Regions from separate parts of the Ancylobacter terrae genome, predicted to be linked through region 2. Evidence: riboswitches for the same ligand, from Rfam matches in the RefSeq annotation. Region 2 holds a riboswitch; each other region holds the start of a gene.
What was found. Region 2 has a riboswitch for cobalamin ahead of metE (5-methyltetrahydropteroyltriglutamate--homocysteine S-methyltransferase). Riboswitches for the same ligand answer to the same signal wherever they lie in the genome.
Positions count from the first base shown of each region.

Region 1: it holds a riboswitch for cobalamin, as region 2 does, so the genes downstream of both, ACEUEL_RS14860 (energy-coupling factor ABC transporter permease) here and metE (5-methyltetrahydropteroyltriglutamate--homocysteine S-methyltransferase) in region 2, are expected to answer to the same signal.
Region 3: it holds a riboswitch for cobalamin, as region 2 does, so the genes downstream of both, ACEUEL_RS03165 (DUF1636 family protein) here and metE (5-methyltetrahydropteroyltriglutamate--homocysteine S-methyltransferase) in region 2, are expected to answer to the same signal.

Region 1 covers NZ_JBJGXH010000002.1:115,121-125,469, forward strand. Annotated here, with positions in the region: gene ACEUEL_RS14845 (GlxA family transcriptional regulator) at 1-748, shown strand, start outside; gene choX (choline ABC transporter substrate-binding protein) at 945-1,889, opposite strand; gene ppk2 (polyphosphate kinase 2) at 2,205-3,323, shown strand; cobalamin riboswitch at 3,398-3,623, shown strand; gene ACEUEL_RS14860 (energy-coupling factor ABC transporter permease) at 3,660-4,337, shown strand; gene katG (catalase/peroxidase HPI) at 4,444-6,621, opposite strand; gene ACEUEL_RS14870 (CHASE2 domain-containing protein) at 6,967-8,409, shown strand; gene ACEUEL_RS14875 (hypothetical protein) at 8,406-9,329, shown strand; gene ACEUEL_RS14880 (caspase family protein) at 9,326-10,349, shown strand, end outside.
Region 2 covers NZ_JBJGXH010000001.1:2,346,740-2,357,088, forward strand. Annotated here, with positions in the region: gene ACEUEL_RS11290 (ribonucleoside-diphosphate reductase subunit alpha) at 1-1,747, shown strand, start outside; gene ACEUEL_RS11295 (ribonucleotide-diphosphate reductase subunit beta) at 1,855-2,976, shown strand; gene zigA (zinc metallochaperone GTPase ZigA) at 3,016-4,230, opposite strand; gene ACEUEL_RS11305 (acyl-CoA thioesterase) at 4,320-4,700, opposite strand; partial or broken gene metE (5-methyltetrahydropteroyltriglutamate--homocysteine S-methyltransferase) at 4,697-7,059, opposite strand; cobalamin riboswitch at 7,171-7,383, opposite strand; partial or broken gene ACEUEL_RS11315 (hypothetical protein) at 7,431-7,544, opposite strand; gene ACEUEL_RS11320 (DUF1989 domain-containing protein) at 7,626-8,240, opposite strand; gene ACEUEL_RS11325 (molybdopterin guanine dinucleotide-containing S/N-oxide reductase) at 8,394-10,349, opposite strand, start outside.
Region 3 covers NZ_JBJGXH010000001.1:664,446-674,794, forward strand. Annotated here, with positions in the region: gene cbiB (adenosylcobinamide-phosphate synthase CbiB) at 1-726, shown strand, start outside; gene ACEUEL_RS03130 (cobyric acid synthase) at 711-2,168, opposite strand; gene ACEUEL_RS03135 (NINE protein) at 2,224-2,448, opposite strand; gene cobO (cob(I)yrinic acid a,c-diamide adenosyltransferase) at 2,795-3,430, opposite strand; gene cobU (bifunctional adenosylcobinamide kinase/adenosylcobinamide-phosphate guanylyltransferase) at 3,427-3,933, opposite strand; gene ACEUEL_RS03150 (CbtA family protein) at 3,943-4,692, opposite strand; gene ACEUEL_RS03155 (CbtB domain-containing protein) at 4,709-4,903, opposite strand; cobalamin riboswitch at 4,936-5,146, opposite strand; gene ACEUEL_RS03160 (nucleoside/nucleotide kinase family protein) at 5,262-5,888, shown strand; cobalamin riboswitch at 5,947-6,168, shown strand; gene ACEUEL_RS03165 (DUF1636 family protein) at 6,286-6,744, shown strand; gene cobW (cobalamin biosynthesis protein CobW) at 6,741-7,805, shown strand; gene cobN (cobaltochelatase subunit CobN) at 8,203-10,349, shown strand, end outside.

The DNA.
Region 1 (10,349 bases), on a different contig from region 2:
GCGGGCGCAGGACATGCTGCTGGTGATCGCCGCCTTCGATGCGGCGAGCTTCGCGACGGCGCCGATCATGAAGGCGCTGCGCGCGGGCGCCCGGCGCTCGGCGGTGGTCGGCGGCATCGAATCGGGATCGTGGCTGATGGGCTTCGCCGGCCTGCTCGACGGCCGCCGGGCCACCACGCACTGGGAAGACCTCGAGGATTTCGCCGCCCGCTTCCCCAACACCGACGTGCAGCCGGACCGCTTCGTCGTCGACGAGCCGGTCTTCACCACCGGCGGAGCGACGCCGGCGCTCGACTGCATGCTGTCGCTGATCCGCGCGCGCAACGGCTATTCCACCGCGCTCGATGTCGCCAGCCTCTACATCTACGAGGAGGTGCGCACCGGCTCGGACGTGCAGCCGATCGTCTCGCTGGGGCGCATTCGCCAGCACGAGCCGCGCGTCGCCGAGGCGATCCGGCTGATGGAGACGCATATCGACCGTCCCCTGACCATCGCCGCCATCGCCCGCAAGGCCGGCGTGTCGACGCGGGGGCTGGAGACATTGTTCGCCAGGACGGTCGAGGTCTCGCCCGGCGCCTATTACGTGACGCTGCGCCTCAACGCGGCGCGGCGCCTCGTGCTCGACACCAACCTGCCGATCGCCGACATCGCCGAGCGCACCGGCTTCTCCGCCATCGCCTCGCTCTCGCGGGCGTTCCGGCGGCAGTTCGGCGCGCCCCCCTCCGCGGCGCGGCGGAAGCGATTGTGAGGTCCTCGGGCGTCATCCCGGAACAGGCTCCGACGCGGCCGTCATCCCCGGGCTCGTCTCGGGGATCCACGCCTTTCGGAACGCCCTGGGCAAAGACGTGGATGGCCGGGACGAGCCCGGCCATGACGGTGCGCTTCGTATCGGAAGAGACTTTCCCCGCCGGCCCTCTCGGGACGGCGGTGATTATCGGCCCGCGTCAGAGCCCCAGCCCGCTCTTCGCGGCGGCGATGCCGGGCTTGCCGTCGAGCGTGGTGACGCCGTCGAGCCACTTCTCCACCGCCGCCGGGTTCTCCTTCATCCAGGCCTTCACCGCCGCCTCGGGCTGCATGCCCTTGTCGAGGATGTCGCTCATCAGGCGGTCCTCCATGGCGACGTCGAAGACGAGGTTGGTCAGCAGCTTGCCGACATTCGGGCACTCCTTCGAATAGCCCGGCCGGGTCAGCGTCACCACCGTGGCGCCGCCGTCATTGGGCCCGAACACGTCGTTGCCGTCGGCGAGATAGGCGATCGGCAGGTTGACGTTCATCGGGTGCGGCCGCCAGCCGAAGAACACCACCGGCTTGTTCTGCCGGATGTTCTGATTCACCTGCGCCAGCATGCCCTGCTCGCTCGATTCCACCAGCGAGAACCCCTTCAGGCCGAAGGTGTCGTCGGCGATCATCTTGGAGATGGTGCCGTTGGCGCCGCTGCCGGCCTCGATGCCGTAGATCTTGCCGCCGAGCTGGTCCTTGAACTTGGCGATGTCGGCATAGGTCTTCAGCCCGGCGTCATAGGCCGCCTTCGAGGTGGCGAAGCCGATGCGCGCGCCCGACAGGTTGGTCGCCGCGACCTCGACCTTGCCGGCCTTGACGAGGGGCGCCTGGCTCGGCTCCTGCAGCGGCATCCAGTTGCCGAGGAAGATGTCGCGGTCGCCGTTCTCCAGCGACTTGAAGGTGACGGCGACGGAGAGAACCACCACGTCCGGCTTGTAGCCGAGGCTGGTGAGCAGCTGGCTGGCGATCGCCGTGGTGGCGGTGATGTCGGTCCAGCCGACATCGGAGAAGCGCGGCTTGGCGCAGGCGGCCGGCTCGGCGGCCATGGCGGCCGACGACAGCAGCGCGGCGGATAAGGTGAGGCAGGCAACGAGACGGCGTGAGATCATTGCTGTTCCCTCGGGTTGGCCATCATGCCGCTGACCGGCAGGGCAGGCAAAAGCCTAGCCCCCGCCCCGCCGGCTGATTGACCTGAAACGAAGCGAACACGACGCATTGCGCAGCGTCCCGCCGGGACAGGGCGAATCCCGTCGTCCCCGCGCCTCCCGCTGCGCCCGGCGTTGATCCTCCTCAACGCGCCCCGCCGCGCCCGGCCTCACGCTCCGGGGTCACCCCCGCCGCACGCCGGCCTTGAGACTGTCATGCGCCGGGGCGAGGATGGGCGCCCGCGCAGCCGCTGCGCACGGCACGAGGGAGAAACGGGAATGGTCAACGAAAAGGGCCGCGGCCGGAAAGCCGCCGCGACGCCGCCGGCAGCCGCCGCACCTGAGGTCGCCGCGACCGAGGAGCCCGGCTCCCTTCCCGCCGAGGTGGAGACGACGCTCGCCGACGAACGGCGCGAGGCGGCGCAGGAGGCCGAGCTCTCCGCCGTCGCCGCGATGGCCGCCGATGGCGCCGCCGGCGAGGGGCTGGAGGCGCTGATCGCCGGCGCCGCCCCCGACGATGCGCTGCGCCTGCGCCAGTCCCTCGGCCTGCCCAAGCCCGCCGGCCACCCGCGCGCGACCAGCGACGAGCTGGCCGACGACTGGCGGCGGGGCGGCTATCCGTTCAAGTACAAGATGCTCCGGCGCGACTACGAGCGCGAGAAGTTCATCCTGCAGACCGAACTGCTGAAGCTCCAGTCCTGGGTGAAGGAGGCGCGCCAGCGCGTCATTATCCTGTTCGAGGGGCGCGACGCCGCCGGCAAGGGCGGCGCCATCAAGCGCTTCATGGAGCACCTCAACCCGCGCGGCGCCCGCGTCGTGGCGCTGGAGAAGCCGAGCGAGGTCGAGCGCGGCCAATGGTACTTCCAGCGCTATGTCGAGCACCTGCCGACCACCGGCGAAATCGTGCTGTTCGACCGCTCCTGGTACAACCGCGCCGGCGTCGAGAAGGTGATGGGCTTCTGCTCCGAGGAGGAATACCGCGAGTTCCTGCGCCAGGCGCCGGAATTCGAGCGCAACCTCGCCCGCAGCGGCATCCACCTGTTCAAGTTCTGGTTCTCGGTCAGCCGCGACGAGCAGCGGCGCCGCTTCAAGGAACGCAAGGTCCACCCGCTGAAGCAGTGGAAGCTGTCCCCGGTCGATCTCGCCTCGCTCGACAAGTGGGACGACTACACCCGCGCCAAGGAGGCCATGTTCTTCCACACCGACACGGCGGATTCGCCCTGGACGGTGATCAAGTCGGACGACAAGAAGCGGGCGCGGCTGAACGCCATGCGCTACGTGCTGCACTCGCTGCCCTATACCGGCAAGGACCCCGAGCGCATCGGCCGGGTCGATACGCTGCTGGTCGGCCGCGCCAACACCGTCCATGAGCGCGGCGAGCACGACAACGGCGGCTGAGGCGGCGGCGGGCGACGGCCCGGCTGCCGCGGCGAGGTCCCGAAGGTCCGGCTTGACAGGCGCCCCGATCTCGCAAGTGTGGGCGGGCGCATGGTGTCCGGGCGCGGCGACTCGCCCGGATGAAACGGGAACGGGGAAGAGCGGGGGCCGTAGCGCGGCCGCCGCCCGAAGCCCCGACCGCCCCCGCGACTGTGAGCGGCGAGCCTCCCCCGATACGCCACTGGCCCGAGAGACGGCCGGGAAGGCGGGGGCCGGCGGTGACCCGCGAGTCAGGAGACCGGCCCTGCGCATGGCCCACCTTTTGCGCCGTCGGGTGAGACGGCATCGGAGACAGCTATGCATATCGAACCCGGCCTCGTGGCCGACGCCAAGATCTGGCTGAGCTACGCCACCGCCGCCGCCGCGGGCGGCTACACGCTGAAGCTCGCCGCCGACGCGGCACGCGAGCGCGGCGTCGGCTCGCTGCTGGCGCGCAGCGCGGCGACCACCGCCCTCGTCTTCGCCTTCTTCGAGGTGCTGCCGCACCACCCGGTCGGCGTGTCCGAGGTGCATCTCATCCTCGGCTCGACGCTGTTCCTGATCTTCGGCGTGGCGCCGGCGGCGATCGGCCTCGCCCTCGGCCTGCTGATCCAGGGCCTCTTCTTCGCGCCCTTCGACCTGCCGCAATACGGCATGAACGTCACCACGCTGCTGGTGCCGCTGTTCGCGCTCACCGCGCTGGCGCGGGCCATCATCGCGCCAGATACCCCCTATGTGGAGCTGAAGTACCGGCAGGCGCTAGCGCTCTCCACCACCTACCAGGCCGGCATCGTCGCCTGGGTCGCCTTCTGGGCGCTGTACGGCCAGGGCTTCGGCGCGGAGAACCTCTCGTCGGTCGCCTCCTTCGGCGTCGCCTACATGTCGGTGATCCTGATCGAGCCGCTGGTCGATCTCGCCGTGCTGGCCGCCGCCAAGGCGCTGTCGGGCCTGCGCGGCAGCCCGCTGTTCGAGCGCCGCCTCTACGACGCCGCCTGAACCCCGCTCGCCGCAACGAAAGACGCCGCCGGCCGGTGACGGCGCGGCGGCGTTTTCGTGAGGAGCCGGTGGCAGCCCGGAAGCCGCCGCCGGTCGATGCGCCGGATCAGGCGAGGTCGAAGCGCCCGAGATCGGTCACCTTGGCCCAGACCGCCACGAAGTCGTCGATGAACTTCTTCTGCGCGTCCGCGCTGGCATAGACCTCGGCAAGCGCGCGCAGCACCGAGTTCGACCCGAACACGAGGTCGACCCGCGAGCCGGTCCACTTCGCCTCGCCGGACTTGCGGTCGCGACCCTCATAGACGTCCTTGCCGCCGCCCTGCGCCGTCCACTGCGTGCCCATATCGAGCAGGTTGACGAAGAAGTCGTTGGTCAGAACGCCCGGCCGGTCGGTCAGCACGCCCTTCGACGAGCCGTCGGCGTTGATGTTGATCGCGCGCAGGCCGCCGACCAGCACCGTCATTTCCGGCGCGGTCAGGGTGAGGAGCTGGGCCTTGTCGACCAGCGCCACCTCGGCCGCGACGGTCAGCGAGGGCTTCTGGTAGTTGCGGAAGCCGTCCGCCTGCGGCTCCATCACCGCGAAGGCGTGGATGTCGGTCTGCTCCTGCGTGGCATCGGTGCGGCCCGGCGTGAACGGCACGCGCGCCTCGAAGCCGCCCGCCTTCGCCGCCTGCTCGATGCCGGCATTGCCGGCGAGCACGATGAGGTCGGCCAGCGAAACCTTCTTGCCCCCGGGCGCCTCGGCGTTGAAGCCGGCCTGGATGCCCTCCAGAACCTGCAGCACCTTGGCGAGCTGCTGCGGCCGGTTGACCTCCCAGTCCTTCTGCGGGCTGAGACGCACGCGCGCGCCGTTGGCGCCGCCGCGCTTGTCGCCGCCGCGATAGGTCGAGGCCGAGGCCCAGGCGGTGCCGACCAGTTCGGAGGTGGTGAGCCCGGCGTCCAGCACCTTGGCCTTCAGCGCCGCCGCGTCCGCGTCGTCGATCAGGGGGTGGTCGACCTCCGGCACGTTGTCCTGCCAGATCAGCTCTTCCTTCGGCACTTCCGGCCCGAGATAGCGGGCGCGCGGGCCGAGATCGCGGTGGGTGAGCTTGAACCAGGCGCGGGCGAAGGCGTCGGCGAACTCCTGCGGCTGCTCGAGGAAGCGGCGCGAGATCTTCTCGTAGGCGGGATCGAAGCGCAGCGACAGGTCGGTCGTCAGCATGCGCGGCTTCTGCTTCTTCGAGGCGTCGTGGGCGAGCGGAATATCCTCCGGCCCGTCCTTGGCCTCCCACTGGATGGCGCCGGCGGGGCTGCGGGTCTGCACCCATTCGAACTTGAACAGGTTCTCGAAGAACAGGTTGGTCCACAGCGTCGGGTGCTGGGTCCAGGTCACCTCGATGCCGCTGCTGATGGTGTCGCCGCCCGAACCCGAGCCGTAGCTGCTGATCCAGCCCAGCCCCTGCGCCTCGAGCCCCTCATCCTCCGGCACCGGGCCGACATAGGTCGTGGCCGCCGCGCCGTGGGTCTTACCGAAGGTGTGGCCGCCGGCGATCAGCGCCACCGTCTCCTCGTCGTCCATCGCCATGCGGGCGAAGGTCTCGCGGATGAAGGCCGCCGCCGCGAGCGGGTCGCCGCTGGCGTTCGGGCCTTCCGGATTGACGTAGATGAGGCCCATCTCGGTGGCCCCGAGCGGGTTGGCGAAGTTCTCCAGCTGGCGGTGCGCCAGCCACTCGCCCTCGACGCCCCAGTTGATGTCGAGGTCCGGCTCCCAGCTGTCCTCGCGGCCGGCGGCGAAGCCGAAGGTGCGGAAGCCCATCGTCTCCAGCGCGACGTTGCCGGTGAGGATGAGGAGGTCCGCCCAGGAGATCTTCTGGCCGTATTTCTGCTTGATCGGCCAGAGCAGGCGTCGCGACTTGTCGATATTGACGTTGTCCGGCCAGGAATTGAGCGGGGCGAAGCGCTGCTGCCCGCGCCCGCCGCCGCCGCGCCCGTCGGCGAGGCGATAGGTGCCGGCGGCGTGCCAGGACATGCGGACGAACTGCGGCCCGTAATGGCCGAAATCGGCCGGCCACCAGTCCTGCGAATCGGTCATCAGCTTGCGCAGGTCGTTCTTCAGCTCGGCATAGTCGAGCTTGGAGAATTCCTCGCGGTAGCTGAAGCCCTGCCCCAGCGGATCGGTCTTGGCGGAATGCTGGCCGAGGATGTCGAGGCGCAGCTCGTTCGGCCACCAGTCGCTGTTCTGGCGGGGCCCGCGACCGTGGGCGACGGGGCACTTGCCCACGCTGTCGTCAGTCTTGGCGTCCATGTTGCTCTCCGATCATGGCAGTGCTGAAGGTGCGGTGCGCCCGGGCGCACAAGAGTGGCCGGTGCGGATGACAGGCGTGGGACGGTGCGCGCCCGTGCCGGACCGCGCAATCCGTAGATGGCACGATCACGCGGCCAAGCCCGTGGAATGGCGGTATCGGCATGGGCGGCTCCCTCGTCGCCGCCTTCATAGCAAAGCCCTTTCATTATATTAATTCCGATTTTCTGATCAGCCCGATAAGATGAACTTATCGTCGCCGGCCGATCCTTGTGCCCGCCTCGCTTCGGCGGTCGTGCGGCGCCGGGGGGCTTCTCCAAATGCCGCCGGAATCATAGGCTAGGTATGATGAGGCGCACCGCCCGATCGGCGGCGCGCGACAGGGTGGTCGGGGTCGGTCCGTTCGTGCAGCCAAAGTCCCGTTGGATCGGTCGCCTCCTCAAGCCGGCACTGATGGCCGCCATCGTCGGCCTGTTTTCCGTCTTCGGCCTCGCCGACCGCATCGCCGGCTTCAGCGCCAATCTCGGCGAGAAGGACCGCATCGTGCGCTGGGCCTCGGTGCTCTCCGGCGCGACGCGCAACGCCATCCCGGTGACGCTGATCGACATCGACGGCCCGACCATGGCGGCGCTCGGCAACCCGCCGCGCGCGCCGCGCGACCTGCTCGCCGGGCTCATCGCGCTGGGCGCCGCCAAGCGCGCGGGCGGCATCTTCCTCGACATGGACACGGTGCGGCCCGACACGCCGGCCGGCGATGCCGCGCTCACCGCCTTCATCGCCGGCTACCCGGCCGACGCGCCGCCGCTCGCGCTCGCCCGCCGCCTCGACACGCTCAGCGAGGGCGGGGCGAACCGGCTCGTCGCCGAGCCCTCCATCCTCGACGCCGCGACCGCCGGCCACGCCAACATCCTCTGGGTGACCAGCGTCAGCCGCATCGACGAGGACCGTGTCGTGCGCCGCTGGGAGCTGAGCCAGACGCTGTGCGAGGGGACGGGCGGCATCACCCTGCCCTCGCCGCAACTCGCCGCCGCCGCCGTGGCGGGATCGCCGCCCCGCCCGCTCGCCGATGTCGCCGCCTTCACGCAGGCCCGCACCCGCGCGCTCTGTGCCGGCGACGGCTCGCCGGCCCCCGCCTGGCCGCGCAATCCCGATGCCCGCGCCGCCATCCCCTTCCTCATCGCCGACGGCCCCGATCTCGCCGCGCCCCAGTTCATCCGCCGCGGCGGGCGCGACGTGCCGCTGTTCCGCCGCGTCTCGGCCCGCACCCTGCTCACCCCGGTGGGAGCGGTGGTGGCGCCCCGCGCGGTGGCGGACGACCTGCTGGCGAACCGCTTCGTCATCATCGGCTCCAGCCATGCCGAGAGCCTCGACGGCCACCTGACGCCGATCGGCTACCTGCCCGGCGCGCTGATCGTCGCCAACGCCGTCGCCACGGCGCCCGCCGTGCTGTCGGGCCGACCGCTCGGCACGCTGGGCGCGACGCTGGTGGCGCTGGCGCTGTTCGGGCTGCTCACCGCCATCACCGCGCGGCTCAAGGCGCTGCCGGCGGCCATCGTCGTCGCGCTGGCGGTGCTCGGCTCGCTGGCGCTGCTCGGGCAGATCGTGGCGCCGACCACGGCCGGCGACATCGTGCTCGCCGCCTTCGGCATGCTCGCCTTCTTCTCCACCCTCGAGGGCGTGTTCGGCATCGCCCGGGAATGGCGCCGCCAAGGCTGGCGAGCGCTGCTGAAACCGGGCAAGCCCGTCAAGCCGAACCAGCCCGCCGCCCAACCGACGGAAGACCCCGCATGAGACGCCCCGCCCCGGCCGGCCGGTTCCGCCAAACCTTCGTCGCGCCGCAAGCCTTCGTCGCGCTCCAGATCGTCCTCGCGCTCGTCATCGGCGGCATCGTCCTGCCCGCCCAGGCGCAGGACGGCATGCGCCCGCCCGCCGGCTACATCCTCGCGCTCGACAGTGCCGCCGCCGATCCCGACGCCGCCAGCCACATCCTGCGCGAGGGGCAGGAGGTGCCGGTGCAGATCGGCGGCGCGCTGTTCGCGGGCGACCAGGTGGTGGTCGCCGATCCGACCACGGCGGTGACCATCGAGACCGCGGGCGACGGCCAGCTGCGCATCGACGCCGCCCGCTCGCCCCACCCGGTAAAGGGCGAACTGCCCACCGGCGGACGGCTCAGCGCACTGGCGGCGCTGATCGGCGAACTGTTCCAGAGCAAGCCCGAGGCGCGCACGGTGAACCTGATCGGCCGCACCGATCCCGAGCTCAGGCTGACGCTCGGCCGCGGCGTGCCCCAGCGCGTCGTCGCCGGCGCGCCGCTATGGGTCGGCTGGAGCGGAGGCGTCGCGCCTTTCGCGGTGACGATCGGAGCGGCCGGCGCCCCGCCGCTCGCCCGCGTCGAGGCCCGCACGCCCGCCGCCCGGCTCGACCTGCCGGCGGGAACGGGCGGACCGCTCGTGCTCACCGTGCGCGACGCGCAGGGGGCCGAGGCGCGGATCGACCTCGTCGCCGGGCCGCCGCCCGAACTGCCGGACTGGATCGCCACCGGCACACCGACCCCGGATTTCGCCAAGGTCGCGGGCGCGCTGTGGCTGATCGAGCGGCAGCCGGCGGAATGGGATCTCTACGCCGCCGCCCTCGCCGCGCAGGCGGGCGATTACCCGGCCGCGCAGGAACTGCTGCGGCGGCTCGCGGCGGGCGAGAGGCCGGCGCCATGAGGCGATCCCCGAAGATTTCGATCGCGCGCCTGGGCGGCGCCCTCTTCCTGCTGGCGGGGCTCGTCGCCGCCGCCGATCCCGCCGACGCCGCCACCCGGGCGCTTCTGGTGGGCGTGTCCGACTATCCCGCCTTCCCGCCCGACAAGCAGCTCAAGGCGCCGGCCAACGACGTGCGCCGCATGCGGGCCGCGCTCCTCGCCCGCGGCATCGGCGAGGCGGACATCACCGTGCTCGCCGACGGCGTCGAGGGCTCGGCCGGCCTGCCGACCCGCGCCGCCATCCTCGCCGGGATGGAGCGCCTCGCGCAGCAGGCCGGCCGGGGCGACCTGGTGATCGTCTACGCCTCCGGCCATGGCAGCCGGCAGCCCTCGCGCACCAGCCGCAAGGTCGACGGGCTCGACCAGGTGTTCCTGCCCCGCGACGCGGGCGCCCCCGCCTCGGGAGGGACCGCACCCGCCCCGCGCAACCGCTTCGACAACGCCATCGCCGGGCCGGATTTCGGCGAGCGGCTCGACGCCATCCGCGCCCGCGGCGCCGATGTCTGGTTCATCCTCGACAGCTGCTTCTCCGGCTCCGCCTCGCGCGCGGTCGGCGACGACGTGCACGAGAAGAAGATCGAGCTCGAGGATATCGGCCTTTCCGCCGCCACCGCCATGGCGCCGGACAAGACCACCGTGCTGGCCGACCTCGCCCCGGCGCTGCCGCCCGACGCCGGGCGGCTCACCGCCTTCTACGCCTCGCAGCCCAACGAGACCGCGCGCGAGGTGGCCCTGCCGCCGACCGCACCCGCCGACAAGCGCGTCTGGGGCTCGATCTTCACCACCGCGCTGACCGACGTGCTGAAGCGCGCGCCCGCGCTGAGCTACCGCCAGACTATCGTCGAAACCGGCCGGGTGCTGCGTGCCGATGCCGCCTTCCAGGCGCGGCAGACGCCGAGCTTCGAGGGCGACGGCCTCGAGGGCGCCCTGCCCGGTGCCGCCGCGCCCGGCGAGGCGGCGACCTGGCGGGTGAGCGAGGGCG
Region 2 (10,349 bases):
GTCCGACGATCTCGACAACATCTTCAAGTCGATCAAGGACAACGCGCTGCTCTCCAAATATGCCGGCGGCCTCGGCAATGACTGGACGCGGGTGCGTGGCCTCGGCGCCCACATCAAGGGCACCAACGGCGAGAGCCAGGGCGTGGTGCCGTTCCTGAAAGTCGCCAACGACACGGCCATCGCGGTCAACCAGGGCGGCAAGCGCAAGGGCGCGGTCTGCGCCTATCTGGAAACCTGGCACATCGACATCGAAGAGTTCCTCGACCTGCGCAAGAACACCGGCGACGACCGCCGGCGCACCCACGACATGAACACCTGCAACTGGGTGCCGGACCTGTTTATGCAGCGTGTGGAGGCCGACGGGCACTGGACACTGTTCTCGCCCGACGAGACGCCGGACCTGCATGATCTCTCCGGGCCGGCGTTCAGGGTCGCCTACGAGGCCTATGAGGCGAAGGCCGGGCGCGGCGAGATGAAGGTCTTCAAGCAGCTCCGCGCCGTCGATCTGTGGCGGCGCATGCTGACCATGCTGTTCGAGACCGGCCACCCCTGGGTGACGTTCAAGGACCCGTGCAATCTGCGCTCGCCGCAGCGCCATGCCGGCGTGGTGCACTCGTCGAACCTGTGCACCGAGATCACGCTGAACACGAGCGCCGATGAGGTCGCGGTCTGCAACCTCGGCTCGGTCAACCTGCTCGCCCATATCACGCCGGACGGGCTCGACCCGGAGCACCTGTCGCGCACCGTCGCGACGGCGATGCGCATGCTCGACAACGTCATCGACATCAATTTCTACACCATCCCGGAAGCGCGCCGCTCGAACCTGCGCCACCGCCCCATCGGCCTCGGCGTCATGGGCTTTCAGGATGCGCTGCACGCGCTGCGCATTCCCTATGGCTCGGACGCCGCCATCCGTTTTGCCGATGAGAGCATGGAGGCGGTGAGCTTCCACGCCATCTCGGCCTCCTGTGATCTCGCCGCCGAGCGCGGGCGCTATTCCAGCTATAACGGCTCGCTGTGGTCGAAGGGCATCCTGCCGATCGACAGCATCGAGTTGCTGGCCGAGGCGCGCGGCACGCTCGACCTCGACCGCTCATCCACGCTCGACTGGGAAGGACTGCGCGCGCGGGTGGTGACGACCGGCATGCGCCATTCCAACACCATGGCCATCGCCCCGACCGCGACCATCTCCAACATTTGCGGCGTGTCGCAGTCGATCGAGCCGGCCTACCAGAACCTCTTCGTCAAATCGAACATGTCCGGTGACTTCACGGTGGTGAACGCGTTCCTCGTCCGCGACCTGAAAAGCCGCGGCCTGTGGGACGAGGTGATGGTGTCCGACCTCAAATATTACGACGGCAGCGTCGGCCAGATCGACCGCATCCCGGACGACCTCAAGGCGCTCTACGCCACCGCCTTCGAGATCGATGCCGCGTGGCTGATCGAGGCGGCGGCCCGCCGGCAGAAATGGATCGACCAGTCGCAGTCGCTCAATTTCTACGTCGCCAACCCTTCGGGCCGCAAGCTCGACGCGACCTATCGGCTCGCCTGGAAGCGCGGGCTGAAGACGACCTATTACCTGCGCTCGCGCTCGGCCACCCATGTCGAGAAATCGACGCTGAAGGGCACGGACGGCAAGCTGAACGCCGTCTCCGCTACGGTCGCGGCAGCACCCGCCACCGTGCCGGACATGGTCCTCGGCAAGGCGTGCTCGATCAACGATCCCGACTGCGAAGCCTGCCAGTAACCACCGTCATGCCCGGCCTCGGGCCGGGCATCCACGCCTTCCCCGCACAACGAACGTCGTGGATGGCCGGGCCGGACCCGGCCGTGACGCCCTCTCAAGGAACCTCCATGCTCGACTGGTCCGATACAAAACCCGCACCCGCGCCCATTCCTTCGGTCCCTGCCCCGCTGGCGGGCGATGCCACCGGCCTCGGCGCCATCGAACGCGGCGCCGCCCGCGTTACAGTGGACGAGAAGCGCATGATCAATGCGCGCGCCGACGTGAACCAGCTTCTGCCGCTCAAATATAAATGGGCGTGGGAGAAGTACCTCTCCGGCTGCAACAATCACTGGATGCCGACCGAGGTCTCCATGCAGGCCGATATCGCGCTGTGGAAGTCGAAAGACGGCCTCACCGAGGATGAGCGCCGCATGCTGAAGCGCAATCTCGGCTTCTTCGCCGCCTCGGAATCGCTGGTGGCGAACAACATCGTGCTCGCCATCTACCGTCACCTCACCAACCCGGAGTGCCGGCAGTATCTGCTGCGGCAGGCCTTCGAGGAGGCGGTGCACACCCACACCTTCCAGTACATCGTGGAAAGTCTCGGCCTCGACGAGGGCGAATTGTTCAACATGTACCGCGAGGTGCCCTCGATCACCGACAAGGCCGCCTGGGCGCTCAAGCACACGCAGAGCCTCGACGATCCCGCCTTCCAGACCGGCACGCCCGAGGCCGACCAGCAGTTCCTGCGCGATCTCGTGGCGTTCTACGTCGTGTTCGAGGGCATGTGGTTCTACACCGGCTTCGCGCAGATCCTCTCGCTCGGCCGGCGCAACAAGATGGTCGGCATCGCCGAGCAGTACCAGTACATCCTGCGCGACGAGAGCATCCATCTGAACTTCGGCATCGATGTCATCAACCAGATCCGGCACGAAAACCCGCACCTCTGGACGCCCGCCTTCCAGGACGAGGTCCGCGGCATGCTGAAGGACGCCGCGGAACTCGAAGCCGCCTATGGAAGGGACACCATGCCGCGCGGCTTCCTCGGCCTGAACGCGGCGTTGTGCGAGCAGTACATGCACTTCATCGCCAACCGCCGCTGCGCCCAGCTCGGCCTCGCGCCCGTCTTCGCGGAAGCCGAGAACCCGTTCCCGTGGATGAGCGAGGCGATGGACCTCAAGAAGGAGAAGAACTTCTTCGAGACCCGCGTGATCGAATACCAGAATGGCGGCGCGCTGGCGTGGGATTGAGGGAGTGGCTCAGCGACGGCCCCCGCCGCTGAGCCGCCCTCACGCCGATACCCGCTCCCACGCCGGAAACGGATCCGGCAAGTGCCGGAACGGCTCCGGATCGAACACTTTCAGCTTCGTCGGACCGACGAGGCACGCGTCCAGCGCCGTGCGGATCGCCGCCTCGTCCATGTTCACGCCGATGAACACCAGTTCCTGCCGGCGGTCGCCGTAGCCGGGCGTCCAGTGCGAGCGAAGCCACGAGCGCCAGTCCGGTTGCGTCGGCCAATGCTCGGTCGGGATGGCGGCCCACCACTGACCGATCGAGCCGGTGCGGCAGATGGCGCCGGCGAGCGACATCTCGCCCACCCGGCGCGGCCGCGTGGCCAGCCAAAACAGTCCCTTGGCACGCACGAGGCCCGGCCATGTCCGCGCCAGGAAGGCGTTGAACTTCTCCGGGTGAAACGGTCGGCGGGCGCGATAGACGAAGCTGGAAACGCCGTACTCCTCCGTTTCCGGCACATGATCGCGGAAACCGTTGAGCTCCTTGAACCAGGTCGGGTGCTCGTGCGCCCGCTCGAAGTCGAAGCGGCCGGTGCCGAGAATGTCCTTCAGCGGCACGGCGGCGTGATCGGTCTCGATGATCCGGGCATCGGGATTGAGCGCCTTCACCACCGCACGTACCTCGGTGCGCCGCGCCGGGTCTACGTCCGACACCTTGTTCAGCACGATCACGTCGGCAAACTCGATCTGGTCGGTGAGCAGGTCGACCAGCGTGCGTTCATCCTCTTCTCCCGCCGTCTCGCCGCGGTCGCGCAGGAAGTCGCGCGAGCCGAAATCCCCGAGCAGGTTGGCCGCGTCCACCACCGTCACCATCGTATCGAGCCGGGCAACGTCGGAAAGCGAAAAGCCTTCCTCGTCGCGGAACTCGAAGGTGGCGGCGACGGGCAGCGGCTCGGCGATGCCGGTGGATTCGATCAGCAGGTAATCGAACCGTCCCTCGCCCGCGAGCCGGCGGACCTCGGCCAGCAGGTCGTCGCGCAGCGTGCAGCAGATGCAGCCATTGGTCATTTCGACCAGCGTCTCCTGCGTGTGCGACAGGTTGGCGCCGCCCGAGCGCACCAGCTCGGCATCGATGTTCACCTCCGACATGTCGTTGACGATGACGGCGACCCGCAGCCCTTCGCGATTGGCCAGCGCATGGTTGAGCAGCGTGGTCTTGCCGGCACCGAGAAAGCCGGACAGAACCGTTACCGGAAGACGTGAGTCCATCATCAATGCGCTCTCCACGTGTATAATGATACATTGTATCATTCACATGCATGAGCGATCCGTTCAAGTGAGCCTGTCGGCTCCTGCACACATCACACGTGGACGGGGACTGGCCGATGGTCGGCGTCGACCGCCACCATGACGAACGTGCCGGTACCGCACCGATAACGCTCGCCGGTGCCGAGGTTTTCCGACCACAGGCGTGTCTCCACGGTCATCGAGCTGCGCCCTGCGCGTGCCCGCCGGGCCTCAACCTCGATGATCGCGCCGGGCCTGATCTCGCGCGCGAACGCGACCGCCGGCGCCGCGGCCATGACCACGGCGCGGCGCGAATGCCCGGCCGCCGCGATGAAGGCAACCCGATCCATGAGAGCGAGGCCGGCACCCCCGAAGAGGGTGCCGTGATGGTTGGTGGCGCCGGGAAAGACGATGTCGATCAGGCGTGTCGTCACCGCGGCCGCAGCCCCGCTCATTCGGCTGCCCTCGCGAGAGGACCGCGCAGGCGACGCGCCGCCGCCACCATATTGATGAGCGCCGGACGCACCCCTCCCATTGCCGCGTCTTCAGCCCGCAATCGGGATTGACCCAGATTTGCGCTGCCGCGAGCCGTTGCGCCGCCCGCTCCAGCAGTTCGACCATCTCCTCGACCGGCGGCACGCGCGGCGAGTGGATGTCGTAGACCCCCGGCCCGATCTCGTTGGGGTAGCGATCGTCGACGAAGGCGTCGAGCAGCTCCATCTTCGAGCGCGAGGTCTCGATGGAGATGACGTCGGAATCCATGGCCGCAATGGCGGCGATGATGTCGTTGAACTCCGAGTAGCACATATGGGTGTGGATCTGCGTCGCGTCACGCACGCCCGAGGCGCACAGCCGGAAGCTCTCCACCGCCCAGTCGAGATAGGCCGCCCAGTCCGCGCGGCGCAGCGGCAGGCCCTCGCGGATCGCCGCCTCGTCGATCTGGATCATCGCCGCGCCGGCGGCCTCGAGGTCGGTCACCTCGTCGCGGATGGCGAGCGCGATCTGCCGGCAGGCGAGGCTGCGGGGCACGTCGTCGCGTACGAAGGACCAGTTGAGGATGGTCACCGGCCCCGTGAGCATGCCCTTCATCGGCCGCTCGGTGAAGCCTTGGGCAAAGCGCCACCACGCGACGGTCATCGGCGCGGGGCGCGAGACATCGCCGAACAGGATTGGCGGGCGGACATAGCGCGAGCCGTAGCTCTGCACCCAGCCATGCTTGGTGAAGGCAAAGCCCGAGAGCTGCTCGCCGAAATACTGCACCATGTCGTTGCGCTCGAACTCGCCATGCACGAGCACATCGAGCCCGATCTCCTCCTGCCAGCGAATGGTGCGGGCGGTTTCCTGCTTCAGGAACGCCTCATACGCCGCATCGCTTAGTTCACCCTTGCCATGGGCGGCGCGCGCCTTGCGCACCTCCGGCGTCTGCGGGAAGGAGCCTATGGTCGTGGTGGGGTAGAGCGGCAAGCCGAGGCGGGCACGCTGCCGTTCGGCGCGATGGGTGAAGGGGCTGGCGCGGCGCGCATCCTCGGGCGTGACGGCCGACAGGCGTGCGGCGACGGCGCTATCGTGCACCTTGGTCGAGGTCTTGCGGGCCTCGGCGGCTCTGGCCGAGGCGGCGAGCTTGCCGAGCACCACCTCCCGCCCGCCCGCGAGCGCGGTGCCCAGCGTGACGAGTTCGTCCATCTTCTGCACGGCGAAGGCGAGCCAGCTCTTCACATCCGGATCGAGCCCCGTCTCCGGCTCGAGGTCGATCGGCACATGCAGCAGCGAGCAGGACGGGGCGATCTCGACATGGTCGGTGCCGCGCTTGCGCACGAAGGGTTCGAGCGTGTCGAGCAGCTTCGGCAGGTTGGCGCGCCAGACATTGCGCCCGTCGATGACGCCGAAGGAAAGAACGAGCCCCGCCCTCGCCTTGTCCGCCACCTCGCGCAGTTGCCCGGCGCCTCGCACCAGATCGAGATGCAGCCCGGCGACCGGCAGGGAAAGCGCGGTGTCGAGATTGTCGCCCAGCCGGCCGAAATAGGGGGTGAGCATGATTTTCAGCCGGGGCAGTGCATGGGCGAAGAAGCCATAGGCCTCGCGTAATGCGGCGCGGGCGGCGTCATCAAGGTCCGTGACGAGACAGGGCTCATCGATCTGCACCCAGTCCGCTCCCGAGGCGGAGAGCCGGCGCAGCACCTCGACATAGACCGGCAGCAGATCGCCGAGCAGCGAGAGCGGGTCGAGCCCCGGCTCCGTCGCCTTGCCGAGCGTGAGGAAAGTCACGGGGCCGAGCAGAACGGGGCGCGTTTCATAGCCCAGCGCCTTCGCCTCGCGGTACTCCTCGACCGGCTTGGCGGAGGTGAGCGCGAAGCGCTGTCCCGGCGCGAATTCCGGCACCATGTAGTGATAGTTGGTGTCGAACCATTTGGTCATTTCCAGCGCCGGGACGCCATGCTCACGGCCGTGCGAATGACCATGGACACATACGGCTTCATCACCCTGCGCCCCGCGCGCCATGGCGAAATAGGTGTCGAGCGGCACCGGCCCGCCGGTCCAGCCATAGGCCGGCGGAATCGCCCCCACCATCACCGCCGTATCGAGCACGTGGTCGTAGAGCGAGAAGTCGTTGGAGGGGATGTTGGTGACGCCCAGCGCCTTCTGCCGTGCCCAGTTGGCGGCGCGCAGGCGCGCGCCCACCTCCAGCAGCGCCGGCGCATCGCTCTTGCCGGACCAGTAGCTTTCGAGCGCGCTTTTCAGCTCGCGGCACGGACCGATGCGCGGCGTGCCGAGGGTGGAAACCGGCACCGTGCCGGCGGAAGAAGGACAGTTCATCGGCTAACCCCAATCAGGATTGGGGGCAAAGGCCGAGCGGACGCGAGGCGCGGCCACGGGCGCACGGCACCGGTGGACGCGCGAACGCACCACCGGGACACCCCGCCCAGGGACGATTATGCTGTCAGGGCAGGTCTCCTGGCTCGCGGGTCACCGCCTCTCGCCCGGCCTTCCCGGAACTTTCGTTCCAGTGACGCGGAATGGACGACAGGCTCGCCGCTTACAGTTGCGGGGGCAGCGCCGGCATTGTCCCGAAAGACTCACCGACTTCCCTCTTAGCTGCGGCGCCAAGAACGCCGCAGAACCATGACCCGCGCAGGATGCCCCTATGGAGGCGACAGGTCAACTGACATAAAGACATGTTTATGTCGTCATATGACGTGCCATCTGGCGGTTCCTCGCGCGGGGGCTTCCAGATGCCTGATCTGGTGGCTCACCACCGTCACCGTCACGCACAGTTCGCCGGCGGCCCGGCGGAAGCTGAGATGGCGCGTCGTGGCCTAGAAGGCGCGGGCGGCCTTCAGCGAGGGCAGCTCACGCCTCGCGATGATCCCTGTTCCGGGCCCTCAGATGACGACGAAGTGGGCGTCCGTCGGCCGCATGTCGTTGACCGGAATCATGTCCTGCGGGCAGGCCGAGAACACGACGATCAGGTCCATCTCGGCACGCAGCGTGACGTACTGGCCTGCCTGGCTGACCGGAGGCTGGAACGAAAGACGGCCGTCCGCATGGACGGGCACGTTCATGAACAGGTTGAGCGGGCTCGGGGTGCCGCGTCCCGAAACGCCCCGCTTCGCCAGTTCGTCCCTGAGATTGTCCGTGCAACTGTCATGGTGCCCGACGGCCCCGAGCTGCCGGTAACGGTGCTCGTCGCAGGCGGCGATCAGCAGGTCGTGGATGCCGGGCGTGGTGTCCTCCACGACGCTCAGCATCGGATTGCGGCGATTGCTGACCAGCGTGTCGCCGACTTTCGGGATGATCCGCAGCAGCGACGCCCGGCTGTGCTCCATCGACAGATGTTCTTCGATGTCGACAGCGTTGAAGGCCCAGGTGTCGACCACCTGCTTGCCGTGCGTGTTGATGACGCGCACGCAAGCGCCCCGGGAGACATAGGCCGACGCGCCCCGCCGCGCGGGGATGGTCTGGAGATTGGCCACGGGCTCGATCGTCACGTCGCTCATTGCAAGCTCCTTGGGATTTTGCGTCGCGGCCACGAGGACCCACCGCTCAATTCGAATCCATTCATTTGATCTGAGTTTACTATTACGAATTGATACGATGCCGGCATGCAGCTGCGCCATCTGGACTATCCAAGTGGGGCAATGCCGGCGGCCTCAGTCCCTTCCGACAGGGGGCGCTGCCGGCGGCTCTCCTCCCGCCCGGTAGAGTTCGACCTCGACCAGCAGAGACTGCGCGGAAGGCCCCTGGCCGAGCGCGGAGGTACCTTCGTCCCGGGTGAGGACGTTCGGATTTCCGTTCAGTTCGAGCGCCCCCGAGGCACCCGCCTCATCGGCCAGATACCAGGCGCCCGTCGCCAGATGCGCGACCCCCGGCAGCAGGTCGGGCGTGGTCACCGCGCCGGCAAGGCAGGCCCCTCGCCCGTTGAACACCCGGACGACGTCACCGTCGCGGATGTTGCGGGCGCGGGCGTCCTCGATATTCATCAGGATCGGCTCGTGGCCGGCGATCTTCGACAGCCGGCTGACCTGCGCGTTGTCGAGCTGGCTGTGAAGCCGTGTCGCCGGCTGTCCGGACAGCAGATGAAGCGGATAGGCGCCGGCTCCGGTCGCGCCGAGCCATTCCTTCGGCGGCAGCCAGACGGGGTGACCGGGGCAATCGGCATAACCGAAGCGGGCGATGGCCTCGCTGAAGATCTCGATGCGGCCCGACGGCGTTGCCAGCCTGAACCGGTCGGGATCGTTGCGAAAGCTCTCGAACAGCGTGAAGGCCTTTTCCGGCGGCGGGATCTCGGCGAAGCCCCTCTCCCAGAAAGCGTCAAAGAGCGGCAGGTCGACATCCTGGGCGAGGGCCCGCTCGCGACAGCGCTCATAGGCGTGCCGCACCCATCCCGCGATATCGCGCCCCTCCGTGTAGGCGGCCTCGACACCCATGCGGGCCGCGAGATCGCTGAAGATGTCGTAGTCGTTGCGGGCGGCGAATTGCGGCGGCACGAGTTGGGGCATCGCGACGAGAAAGCGGTCGCGTGGGGAGGCGCCGATATCGTCGCGCTCGAAGCTCGTCGTGGCCGGCAGCACGATGTCGGCGTGGCGGGCGGTCGCCGTCCACCAGATGTCCTGCACGACGATGGTGCGCGGCCGCTGCCACGCCCGTATCAGGCGGTTGAGGTCCTGATGGTGGTGGAACGGGTTGCCCCCGCACCAGTAGACGAAGCGGATGTCCGGGAAGGTGACGCTGCTCCCGTTGAACGGGATGGTGCGGCCGGGCTCCAGCAGCAGGTCGGCCATGCGCGCGACGGGAATGGCCAGTCCCAGCGGGTTGCGGCCCGACTCCATGGCCGGGGCGGAAACGGGCCGGCGCGGCACGCCCATGCCGTTGATCGATCCGTAGCCGAAGCCGAAGCCGCCGCCAGGAAGCCCGATCTGTCCCAGCATGGCGGCGAGCGCGACAATCGCCCAGTAGGGCTGCTCGCCATGGTCGGCGCGCTGGAGCGACCATGTCGCGGTGATCATGGTGCGCGAGGACGCCATGCGGGCGGCGAGGTCGCGGATCGCGTCCTCGGCGATGCCGGTCAGCGGCGCGGCCCAGCGGGCACATTTCGGCGTGCCGTCCTCGACGCCCAGCACATAGTCGCGGAACCTCTCATAGCCGACCGTGTACCTGTGCAGGAAGGCAAGGTCGGCCCGCCCCGTCTCGATGAGCGTGTGCGCGAGGGCGAGGATGAGCGCGGTGTCGGAACCCGGCCGTATCGGCAGCCATTCGGCGCCGAGTTCCTCCGGCATGTCGGCACGCGAGGGACTGATCGAGACGAACCGCACGCCCGCATCGCGCGCCGCCCGGAACCAGCCCGGGGATTCATGCGCGCCGGCGCCGCCCGTGGTGATCAGCTGGTTGCGTGCCGGCGCGCCGCCGAACAGCACCATCAGTTCGGTGTTCTCGACGAGGGTCGGCCAGTCGCTCACCGGACCGGCGACCGGCTCGATGCCGCCGACGACATGAGGAAGCAGGATCGCCGCGGCGCCCCAACTGTAGTTGGTGACCTGATCGACGCAGCCGCCGATCCGGTAAAGAAAGCGGTGCAGCAAGGTGCGGGCATGGTTGATCCTGCCGGC
Region 3 (10,349 bases), 1.7 Mb from region 2:
CCCTATGGCCTGGTCTTCGTCGCCATCCTCGCCAGCTCCCTGCTGGCCCAGCGCGGGCTCCACGAGCATGTCGAGCGGGTGGCCACCGCGCTCGATACGGGCGGCGTGGCGGCGGGGCGCGCGGCGGTGTCGCACATCGTGGGGCGCGACCCGGAGGCGCTCGACGAGGCCGGCATCGCGCGGGCGGCGCTGGAGAGTCTCGCCGAGAATTTCTCGGACGCGGTGGTGGCGCCCGCCTTCTGGATGGTGGCGGCCGGCCTGCCGGGGGCGGCGGCCTACAAGGCGGTCAACACAGCGGACAGCATGATCGGCCATCGCTCGCCGCGCCATCTCGACTTCGGCCGGGCGGCGGCGCGGCTCGACGATTACGTCAACCTGCCGGCCTCGCGGCTCTCCGGCCTGCTCATCGTGCTGGCGGCGGCGCTGATACCGGGTACATCCTCGGGCGGCGCCTTTCGGGCGATGCAGCGCGATGCGCGGCTGCACCGCTCGCCCAATGCCGGCTGGCCGGAGGCGGCGCTGGCCGGGGCGCTCGGCATCGCGCTGGCCGGGCCGCGTTCCTATGGCGGCACGATGGGCGACTATGCCTTCATGGGCCGCGACGGGCGGCGGGAGGTGGACGCCGACGACATCCGCCGCGGGCTGAAGCTCTACGCTGTCGCGGATGCGCTGCTGGTCGGCATAGTCGTCGCGCTGGCGTTGGCGATGGCCTACGTGGCCGGGTGAGCGGCCGCGAGCGCGAGCAGCCGGTCGAGATCGATGTGGCGGGCGAAATGCGCGGCGAGCGCGTCGAGCGCCGCCTCGACGCCGGCCTCGTAGGCGATGTCGCTCGCCGGCGCGCCGAGCCGCGCGAGGAAGGCGCGGCGCTGGTCGTCATGGGCGAACAGGCCGTGCGCATAGGTGCCGGCGATGCGCCCGTCCGGCGAGGTGGCGCCCTCCGGCCCTTGCCCCTCGATGCGCGCGAAGGGGCGGGCGCGGTCCGGCCCCTCGGTCACGCCCATATGCATCTCGTAGCCGGTGAAGGGAACGCCGTCGGCGGTCGTGCCGGCGACGGCGACGAGGCGCTTCTCGCCGGCCAGCACCGTCTCGACGTCGAGCAGGCCGAGGCCGGGCGCGGTGCCGGGCGAGCCTTCGATGCCCTGCGGGTCGGCGATGCTGCGCCCCAGCATCTGGTAGCCGCCGCACAGGCCGAGCACCCGGCCGCCGCGGCGGGCATGGGCGAGGATGTCGATGTCCCAGCCGGCGGCGCGCAGGTCGGCGAGGTCGGCTAGCGTCGCCTTGGAGCCCGGCAGCAGCACGAGGTCGGCCTCCGCCGGGATCGGCGTGCCGGGGCGCAGGCGCAGCACCTCGACCGCGGGCTCGGCATCGAGCGGGTCGAGATCGTCGAAATTGGCGATGCGCGGCAGCAGCGGCACGGCGATGCGGATGCGCGCGCCGGGCTTGGCGGGGCGGGCATGGTCGAGGGCGAGCGCGTCCTCGGCGGGGAGCTTCGCGGCGTCGGGGAAGAACGGCACGAGGCCGAGCGGTGCCCAGCCGGTGCGCGCGGCGATCGTTTCCATGCCGCTCGCGAACAGCGCGGGATCGCCGCGGAAGCGGTTGACGAGGAAGCCGCGGATCATCGCCGCGTCGGCGCCATCCAGCACGGCCTGCGTGCCGACGAGGCTGGCGATGACGCCGCCGCGGTCGATGTCGCCGATCAGCACCACGGGCACGTCCGCGGCGCGGGCGAAGCCCATATTGGCGATGTCGCCGGCGCGCAGGTTGATCTCGCTGGCCGAGCCGGCGCCCTCTACCAGCACGAGGTCGGCCTCGGCCCGCAGCCGTGCGAAGCTGCCCAGCACGGCCGGCATCAGCGCGGGCTTCAGGGCCTGATAGGCCGCCGCCTTCGCGGTGCCGCGCACGCGCCCCTGCACGATGACCTGCGCGCCGGTCTCGCTCTGCGGTTTCAGCAGCACCGGGTTCATGTGGACGGAGGGCGGCACGCGCGCGGCGCGCGCCTGCAGCGCCTGCGCCCGGCCGATCTCGCCGCCGTCGGCCGTTACGGCGGCATTGTTCGACATGTTCTGCGGCTTGAACGGACGCACCCGCAGCCCGCGCAGGGTGAAGGCGCGGGCGAGGCCGGCGACGATCAGCGACTTGCCGACATCCGAGCCGGTGCCCTGGAACATCAGGGCGAGGCCCTTCGGGGGCGCGCTCACGCGGCGCCCCCGGGACGAAGCGCGATCAGCCGCGCTGGGTTTCCAGATAGTCGACGCGGCGCTCGAGATTGGCCTCGCGCACCATGCCGGGGATCAGGAACAGATCGATGATCTGGCCGATGCCGAGCAGGCCGAGCGTGAGCAGCCACAGCGCGCCGGTCCAGTAGCGGCCCGCATAGAAGCGGTGAATGCCGCAGAACCCGGCGAGGCCGAAGAACCAGAACAGATAGGCGAGGGCCGTCGATTTCATCGCCCCGCAAACCCCTTGCAGCATGGCACCGCCGGAACTGGCGGTGCACCGGATATGGGGAAGGACGTGAAAAAAGTGAAGAGAGAAAACAAAGCGCGCGCACGGGAGGTAATATATTGATCTTATGGCAGGAATATGCTATGCACCGGTCTCGTTGCTTGGGGGCTGCGCCCCCAAGCAACGAGACCGGTGCGAATAAAAGAGCACAAGTTATTAATTTTATTGAGAAAATTCCGGTATGTCAACTTTTTGAGTCGCTTCATCGGCCGCCTCCTTGATGCTCTCGTAATTGAACTGATAATAAGAGCATTATTCCCTTAAGTAAATGAAAAATAAGCTTTTTTAGTCAGAACTCGATGCCCTTCTGGGCCTTCACGCCGGCCTTGAAGTGGTGCTTGACCAGCGTCATCTCGGTGACGAGGTCGGCCGCCTCGATCAGCGCCGGCTTGGCGTTGCGGCCGGTCACCACGACATGCAGCCCCTCGCGCCGGGCGGCCAGCGTGTCCACCACCTGATCGAGCGGGAGATAGTCGTAGCGCAGCGCGATGTTGATCTCGTCGAGGATGACGAGGCCGATGGTGGGGTCGGCCATCAGCTCGCGCGCCTTCTCCCAGGCGCGGCCCGCGCTGGCGATGTCGCGGGAAAGATCCTGCGTCTCCCAGGTGAAGCCCTCGCCCATGCTGTGCCAGATCACACGCTCGCCGAAGGTCGCCAGCGCATCGCGTTCGGCCGAGTGCCAGGCGCCCTTGATGAACTGCACGACGCCCACCCGGCCGCCATGCCCCAGAATACGCAAGGCGAGGCCGAAGGCGGCGGTGGACTTGCCCTTGCCGGCGCCGGTGTGGACGATCAGCAGCCCCTTCTCGATCGTCTTCTCCGCCACCTCGGCATCCTGCACCGCCTTGCGCTTCTCCATCTTGGCGCGGTGGCGGGCGGCATCCTCGGGCGAGACGGGATGGGGCGGCGTTCCGGTGTCGGTCATGGCTTCACCTGCAGGGGCAGCCCGGCGACCATGAACAGCACGCGGCCGGCGCGCGCGGCGATGCGCTGGTTCAGCCGGCCCTGCGCGTCGCGGAAGCGGCGGGCGAGGGCGTTGTCGGGAACGATGCCGAGGCCGACCTCGGTCGAGACCACGGCGAGGGGGCCTTCGCGCCGGGCGACCGCCTGTTCCAGCGCGGCGCTCTCGGTGTCGAGATCGGCGTCGGCGAGGAGGCGGTTGCTCAGCCAGAGCGTGAGGCAGTCGATGAGCACCGGCCGGCCGGCGGGCTGCCGGGCGAGGGCGTCGGGCAGGTCGTGCGGGGCGTCGATGGTCTGCCATCCCGCTCCGCGCCGCGCCCGATGCAGGGCGATGCGCTCGGCCATCTCGCCGTCCCAGACCTCGGCGGTGGCGATGTAGGTCCAGGGCGGCGGCAGCGCCTCGACCAGCGCCTCGGCCTGCGCGCTCTTGCCCGAGCGGGCGCCGCCGAGGACGAAGGTGAGGCCCATCACGCCGTCTCAGGCCGCGCGGGCGGCCGGCACCGCATCGGCCTCCGCCGCGAAGCGCGGGCGCAGCGCGCCGGCGAGCGCGCCGAGCAGCACCCAGAACACGAAGCTCGACGCCACCGAGGCGACCACGAAGCTGTGGTACAGCCCTTCCGGGATCGGGCTTTCGAAGCTGTCCGGCTGCGGCGCGCCGATCACATGCGGCACCAGGATCAGCACGACGCCAAGCGCGGCGAACAGCGCCGAGCGCGGCAACACCATCAGCGCGATGCCGGCGGCGGTGGCGGCGGCCGTTCCCGCCCACCAGAGCTGGCGCGCCGCGAGATCGGCCGCCGGCATGGCCGGCAGTTCCGGCGGCAGGCCGAGATTGGGCGCCAGCGTGAAGGCGGCGAAGCCGGCGAGGCCCCAGAACAGGCCGTGGCGCCAGTCCCTGAGGCCGCCGGCGAGTTCGCTCGCGGCGACCAGCAGCAGCGCATAGCCGAAGCCGGTGAGTACCATGAAGATCACGGTGAGGCCGTTGCGCTCCAGCCCGTCGGCCGGGCTCCAGCCTTCGTCGCCATGGTCATGGGCGGGCGCGGCGGTGTCGTGGGTGGGGGCGGGCGCAGCGTCGTGCGTGTGCGGCGCGGCTTCCCCGGCGGCCTCGTAGGTTTCGGCCTGGAGGATCAGAGGCACCGCGGCGACGAGGTGGATGCCGGCGACGACGACGCCCGAGCCAATACCGGCCAGCGCCGCCACGAACAGGATCGTGCGGAACAGAGACATCGATCTTCCCCGCGGCTCAGTGGCAGGGGAAGGCGGTGGCGTGGCGCACGTCGTGCGAGGCGTTGTGCACGGCCTCGATGTGGGAGAAGCCGACGCCGCCGAGCACGACGACGCCCAGCAGGGCGGCGAAGGTGACGGGCAGGACGCGGGCGGCGAGGCTCGCCGTCGCGGCGGCGGTGCCGAGCGGGCGGTGCGAATCGTGGGTCGTCATCGTCATCTCTCCCGGCCCTCCACCCGAGGGCCGCTGGGGTTACGTCGCCGGCCGGTCTCCTGGCTCGCGGGTCGCGGCCGTCCTTCCGCCTTCCCGGCCCGGGGGCCAGTGGCATTGCCGGAAGAAAGGCTCGCCGCTCACAGTTGCGGGGGCAGCCGTGGATTGGCGAGGATCGCCCTCGCCCACCACGTTCCCGTCTTGCGTCCCGTGCGCATCACGGGAACCGACGACTGCGCCGACTATAGACGCGGGCCGGCCCGGCGCAATGGCCCCGCCCTGCGCCGACATCCTCCTTTCAGACGGGGAGGGCGCGCGATGCCGGCTTGCCGGGCGGGCCGATCCGCATTTCAGTGAGCGCATGACCCAGCCGCGCCGCCTGCCCGATGCCGATGCCCTCGCCGCCCTGTTGCTCGGGCGACCGCCGGCGTCGCGCACCCTCGTCGCCATCGCCGGTGCGCCGGGCTCGGGCAAGTCGACGCTGGCCGAGGCGCTCGCCGCGCGCCTGCCCGACGCCGCCGTGCTGCCGATGGACGGCTACCATCTCGACGACGGCGTGCTGGCGGGGCGGGGCCTGCTGGCGCGCAAGGGCGCGCCGGAGACCTTCGACGTCGGCGGCCTCGCGCACATGATCGCGCGGCTCCGGGCGAATGAGGAGGCCGAGATCGCCGTGCCGGTGTTCGACCGGGAGATCGAGATCGCCCGCGCCGGGGCACGGCTGATCCCGCGTTCGGTGCGCACCCTCGTGGTCGAGGGCAACTACCTGCTGCTCGACGAGGCGCCGTGGGCGGAGCTGCGCGCGCGGTTCGACCTGACGGTGATGGTCGAGGTCGCCGAGCCCGAGCTGCGGCGCCGGCTCATCGCCCGCTGGCGCGGCCTCGCCCTGCCGGAGGACGAGGTGGTCCGCAAGGTCGAGGGCAACGACCTGCCGAACGGCCGCCGCCTGCGCGAGCGCAGCGCGCCGGCCGATGTCGTGATCGCGGGGTGAGGGCGCCCCCCGCTGCCTCGTCCGCCCGTCGCATTGACATCGCGCGCCGGCGCGTCCTTAAGTGCGGGCGACCGGCGGTCCCGTCCTCGCGAGGGGAGGGGCCAAGAGGGAATGCGGTGCGGGCTGGCCTTCGTCATGAAGGACGCCCAATTCCGCGGCTGCCCCCGCAACTGTAAGCGGCGAGCCTTTCTCCCGAAAAGCCACTGGCGATGATGCCGGGAAGGCGGGAGGCAGGCGGCGACCCGCGAGCCAGGAGACCTGCCGTCGGTCCGGTCGCGCGTCGGGCGGGGTGCCCTTGATGCGCGCATGGGACCGGCGGACAGCGATGTCGCGCCGCTCTCGCGCGGGCCTGTCCCGCGACCGCCGTGCCCCGTCCGGATGCGATGAGCGGAGCGCGGTGTTGAGCGAAGGTCCAGCCGACACGACCCTGCCGGAGGCGGACAGCGAGGGTGCGAGCGCGCCGGCTATGCCGTGCGGCCTCGCCAGCCCGACCGTGCTGATGGTCTGCACCAGCTGCCGGCGCCCAGGCGACGACGACGCCCTGCCGCGCCCGGGCGAGGACTTCACCCGCGCCGTCCGCACGGCGGCGGAAGGCTCGACCGTCACGGTCAAGGGCATACGCTGCCTCGGCAATTGCTCGCGCGGCCTCTCCGCCGCGCTGACCCGCGAGGGCGGCTGGACCTATGTGTTCGGCGGGCTCGATCCCGACCGCGATGCGCGCGCCCTCGTCACCGGCGCGGAACTCTACGCCGCCGCCGGCGACGGCTTCATGCCCTGGCGCGGCCGCCCCGACATCCTCAAGCGCGGCGTCGTCGCCCGCATTCCCCCGCTCGATTTCCCCGGAGAACCCGAATGAGCGCCGATCTCTCGCGCGTGGAACTTGCACGCGTGCCCTGCACCATCGTCACCGGCTTCCTCGGCTCGGGCAAGACGACGCTGATCCGCCACGCGCTCGCCAACGCCAAGGGCAAGCGCCTCGCGGTGATCGTCAACGAGTTCGGCGATGTCGGCATCGACGGCGACATCCTGAAGGGCTGCGGCATCGAGACCTGCCCGGAGGAGAACATCGTCGAATTGGCCAATGGCTGCATCTGCTGCACCGTGGCCGACGATTTCGTGCCGGCGCTCGACGCCATCCTGTCGCGCACGCCGAAGGTCGACCACATCCTGATCGAGACCTCCGGCCTCGCGCTGCCGAAGCCGCTGGTGCAGGCGTTCCACTGGCCGGCGATCCGAAGCCGCGTCACGGTGGACGGCGTCGTCGCGGTGGTGGACGGCGAGGCGTTGGCCTCGGGCCGCGTCGCGCACGACCACGACGCGCTGGCCGCGCAGCGGGCCGGGGATGCCTCGCTCGACCATGACGACCCGATCGAGGAGGTGTTCGACGACCAGATCGCCTGCGCCGACCTCGTCGTTCTCACCAAGGCCGACCTGATCGACGCCGCCGGCGCCGCGCGCGCCCGGGCCGCGCTCGATGCCGAGCTGCCGAAGGGCGTGCGCGTGGTCAGCGCGACCGGGGGAGAGCTCGATCCGGCGGTGCTGCTGGGGCTCGGGGTCGGCACCGAGGACGACATCGCCAACCGCCGCACCCATCACGACGACGAGGCCGAGCACGACCATGACGATTTCGACAGCGTCGTGCTCGACGTGCCGGAGATCGCCGATCCGGCCGAGCTCGCGGTGCGCATCGCCCGCGCGGCGGAGGCGGTGAATGTGCTGCGGGTGAAGGGCTTCGTGCCGGTCGCCGGCAAGGCGCTGCGGCTGCTGGTGCAGGCGGTGGGGCCGCGGGTGACGCACCAGTATGACCGCGCGTGGGGTGCCGAGCCGCGCGCCGGGCGGCTGGTGGTGATCGGGCTGAAGGGATTCGACCGGGCGCGGGTCGAGCGGGAGCTGGCGGGCGCGCGCGCGGCGGCGTGAGGGGCTGGCGAACTCGCGGAGGTCCCGCGTCCTTCTCGCGGTCATCCCGGACGGCCGAAGCGCCGATCCGGGATCGTCGGGGAGGTTCGCCTTGCGGACGATCCCGGCTGTTCGTTCGGCTTCAGCCGGGATGACCGCGGCGGGCGCCGCCGCCGGGATGCCCGCGCGGGGCGCGTCGACTGGCGGTGTCCCGGCCGGTGTCATATCGACCGGCGTCAGGGCCGGGCAGGTTTCGACGGAGACCGGCAGAGGTCGGTTGTCCGTCATAGCCGGCCTTGTCCCGGCCATCCACGTCTCCTCTAATCGCATGTCACGTCTCTACTCTTCGCCTGTGACGCGGCGCGGGGGCCCGGCACCGAGCCGGTCATGACGAACACGGAACGGATCACCGGGCGCGATGCACCTGCTGACAACCACATCCGCCAGCCTCGACGACCTCGTCGAGCCGGTCGATCTCGGCCAGACGCCGGGCGAGATGGTGGTCGCCTCCTTCACCGACAGCGACCTCGCCGCGCTGGCGGCCGCGTGGGAGGCCGGCGACCGGGAGGCGAGGGTGCCCGATCCGAGGGTGGCGGAAGCCGGAGCCGGCGCGGCACCGAGCCTCCGGCTCGCCCATCTGCGCGACTTGCGCCACCCGATGTCGGCGGATCTGTGGATCGACAAGGTCGCGGTGCGGGCGCGCATCGTCGTCCTGCGCCTGCTCGGCGGGCTCGACTGGTGGCGCTACGGCGCCGAGCGGCTGGCGGGCGAGGCGCGCGCGCGCGGCATCGCGCTGGCGCTGCTGCCGGGCGAGGACCGCGACGACCCGCGCCTTGCCGCGCTCTCGACGCTGCCGGCTGACGAGCTGGATGCGCTGCTCGGCTATTTCCGCGCCGGCGGCCCGGCCAACATGCGCGCGCTGCTCGCGCGGATGGCGGGGCATACGGGCCGTGAGGTCGCGGTGGCGGCGCCACTGCCGGTGCCGCTCGCGGGCTTCTACGAGTGGCGAGCGAGCGGAGCGGTGGCGCCGTCCCCCTCGCCCCCCCGGGGAGAGGGAACTGTCTGTACCGGAGAGGCTCGCGCATCGTCGGCCCATGGCGAGCCGGGGGAAGCCCTTGCCCCGCCGGTGAGAGGGGTGGATGAGGCGGCGCGCCATCCGGAAGACGGTGGCTCGGGGCCGGGTGAACGTCGCGCCTCCGCTCCCGGACAGGCGATGCCTGCTGTCGGCGCCCGATCTGAAGCGGCATCGACCCTTGCAAGCTCTTCCTCACCCCAACTCTCTCCCCGCCGGGAAGAGGGAGCCGCCTGTGCCGGAGAGGCTTGCGCATCGTCGGCCGATGGCGAGCCGGCGGAAGCCCTCGCCCCGCCGGGGAGAGGGCTGGGTGAGGGGCGCGCCCCGTTCGACGACGGCATGGACAGCAGCGGCGGCACGCCCGTCCACGGGTCCCACGCCGCCGCCTCCCCGGTGATCCCCGTCATCTTCTACCGCTCGATGTGGCTGGCCGGGGACACGGCGCCGGTCGAGGCGCTCTGCGCGGCGCTGGCGGCGCGCGGCCTCGATCCGCGGCCGATCTTCGTGGCCAGCCTGCGCGAGCCGGCATCGATCGCCTTCCTCGCCGCGGCGCTGGACGAGCTCCGGCCGGCCGTCATCGTCACCCTCACCGCCTTCGCCGCCGGCGAGCCCGGCGAGGCGACCGTGCTCGACGCGCCGGGCGTGCCGGTGCTGCAGGCGGTGGTGGCGACCACGCGGCGCGAGGCCTGGGCGGAGGGCGCGCGCGGCCTCGTCGCTGCGGACCTCGCCATGCATGTCGTGCTGCCCGAGCTCGACGGGCGTGTCCTCGCCGGCGCGGTCTCGTTCAAGGTCGCCGCGGCGCGGCACGAGGAACTCGGCTTCGCCAGCCTCGTCAACGACGCCGCGCTCGATCGCGTCGCGCAGGTGGCGGAGCGGGTGGTCTTGCTGGCGCGGTTGCAGGCGACACCGCCCGCCGCCCGCCGGATCGCCGTGCTGATGCCGGACTATGCCGGCGCGCCCGGGCGCACCGGCTGGGCGGTGGGCCTCGACGTGCCGGCGAGCGTGCGCGCGCTGCTCGGCGATCTCGCGGAGGCGGGCTACGGGGTGGAGGATATCCCGGCCGATGAGCGGGAATTGCTGGCGCGGCTGAGCGGCGAGCCGCGTGTCACGGAAGACGTGGATGGCCGGGACGGGACCGGCCATGACGGCATGGAGCGAGGCGAGCCGGGCACCCTCCCTCTCCCCGACGGCGTGAGGGGGCGGGGCGATGCGAGGCCGGCGCCCGACGTGGGTACGGTTGAGCGAGGGGAAGCCGGTGCGGACGCCGCCGCTGGATCGCCGGGGCGTTGCAGCGGGGCCGGCGACGAATCGGGCCGCGCTGCTCCGGGGGCGATTCGTCTCCCCGCCGCTTGGCCCCTCACCCCACCCTCTCGCCGCCGGGGGGAGGGCTTGTCCGCGGCGCCGGTGCCGCGGGATGAGGCCGCTGCGTCGCTGGTGCTCCCCCTCGACCGCTACCGCGCGCATCTCGCCGCCCTGCCGCCGGAGGCCGTCGC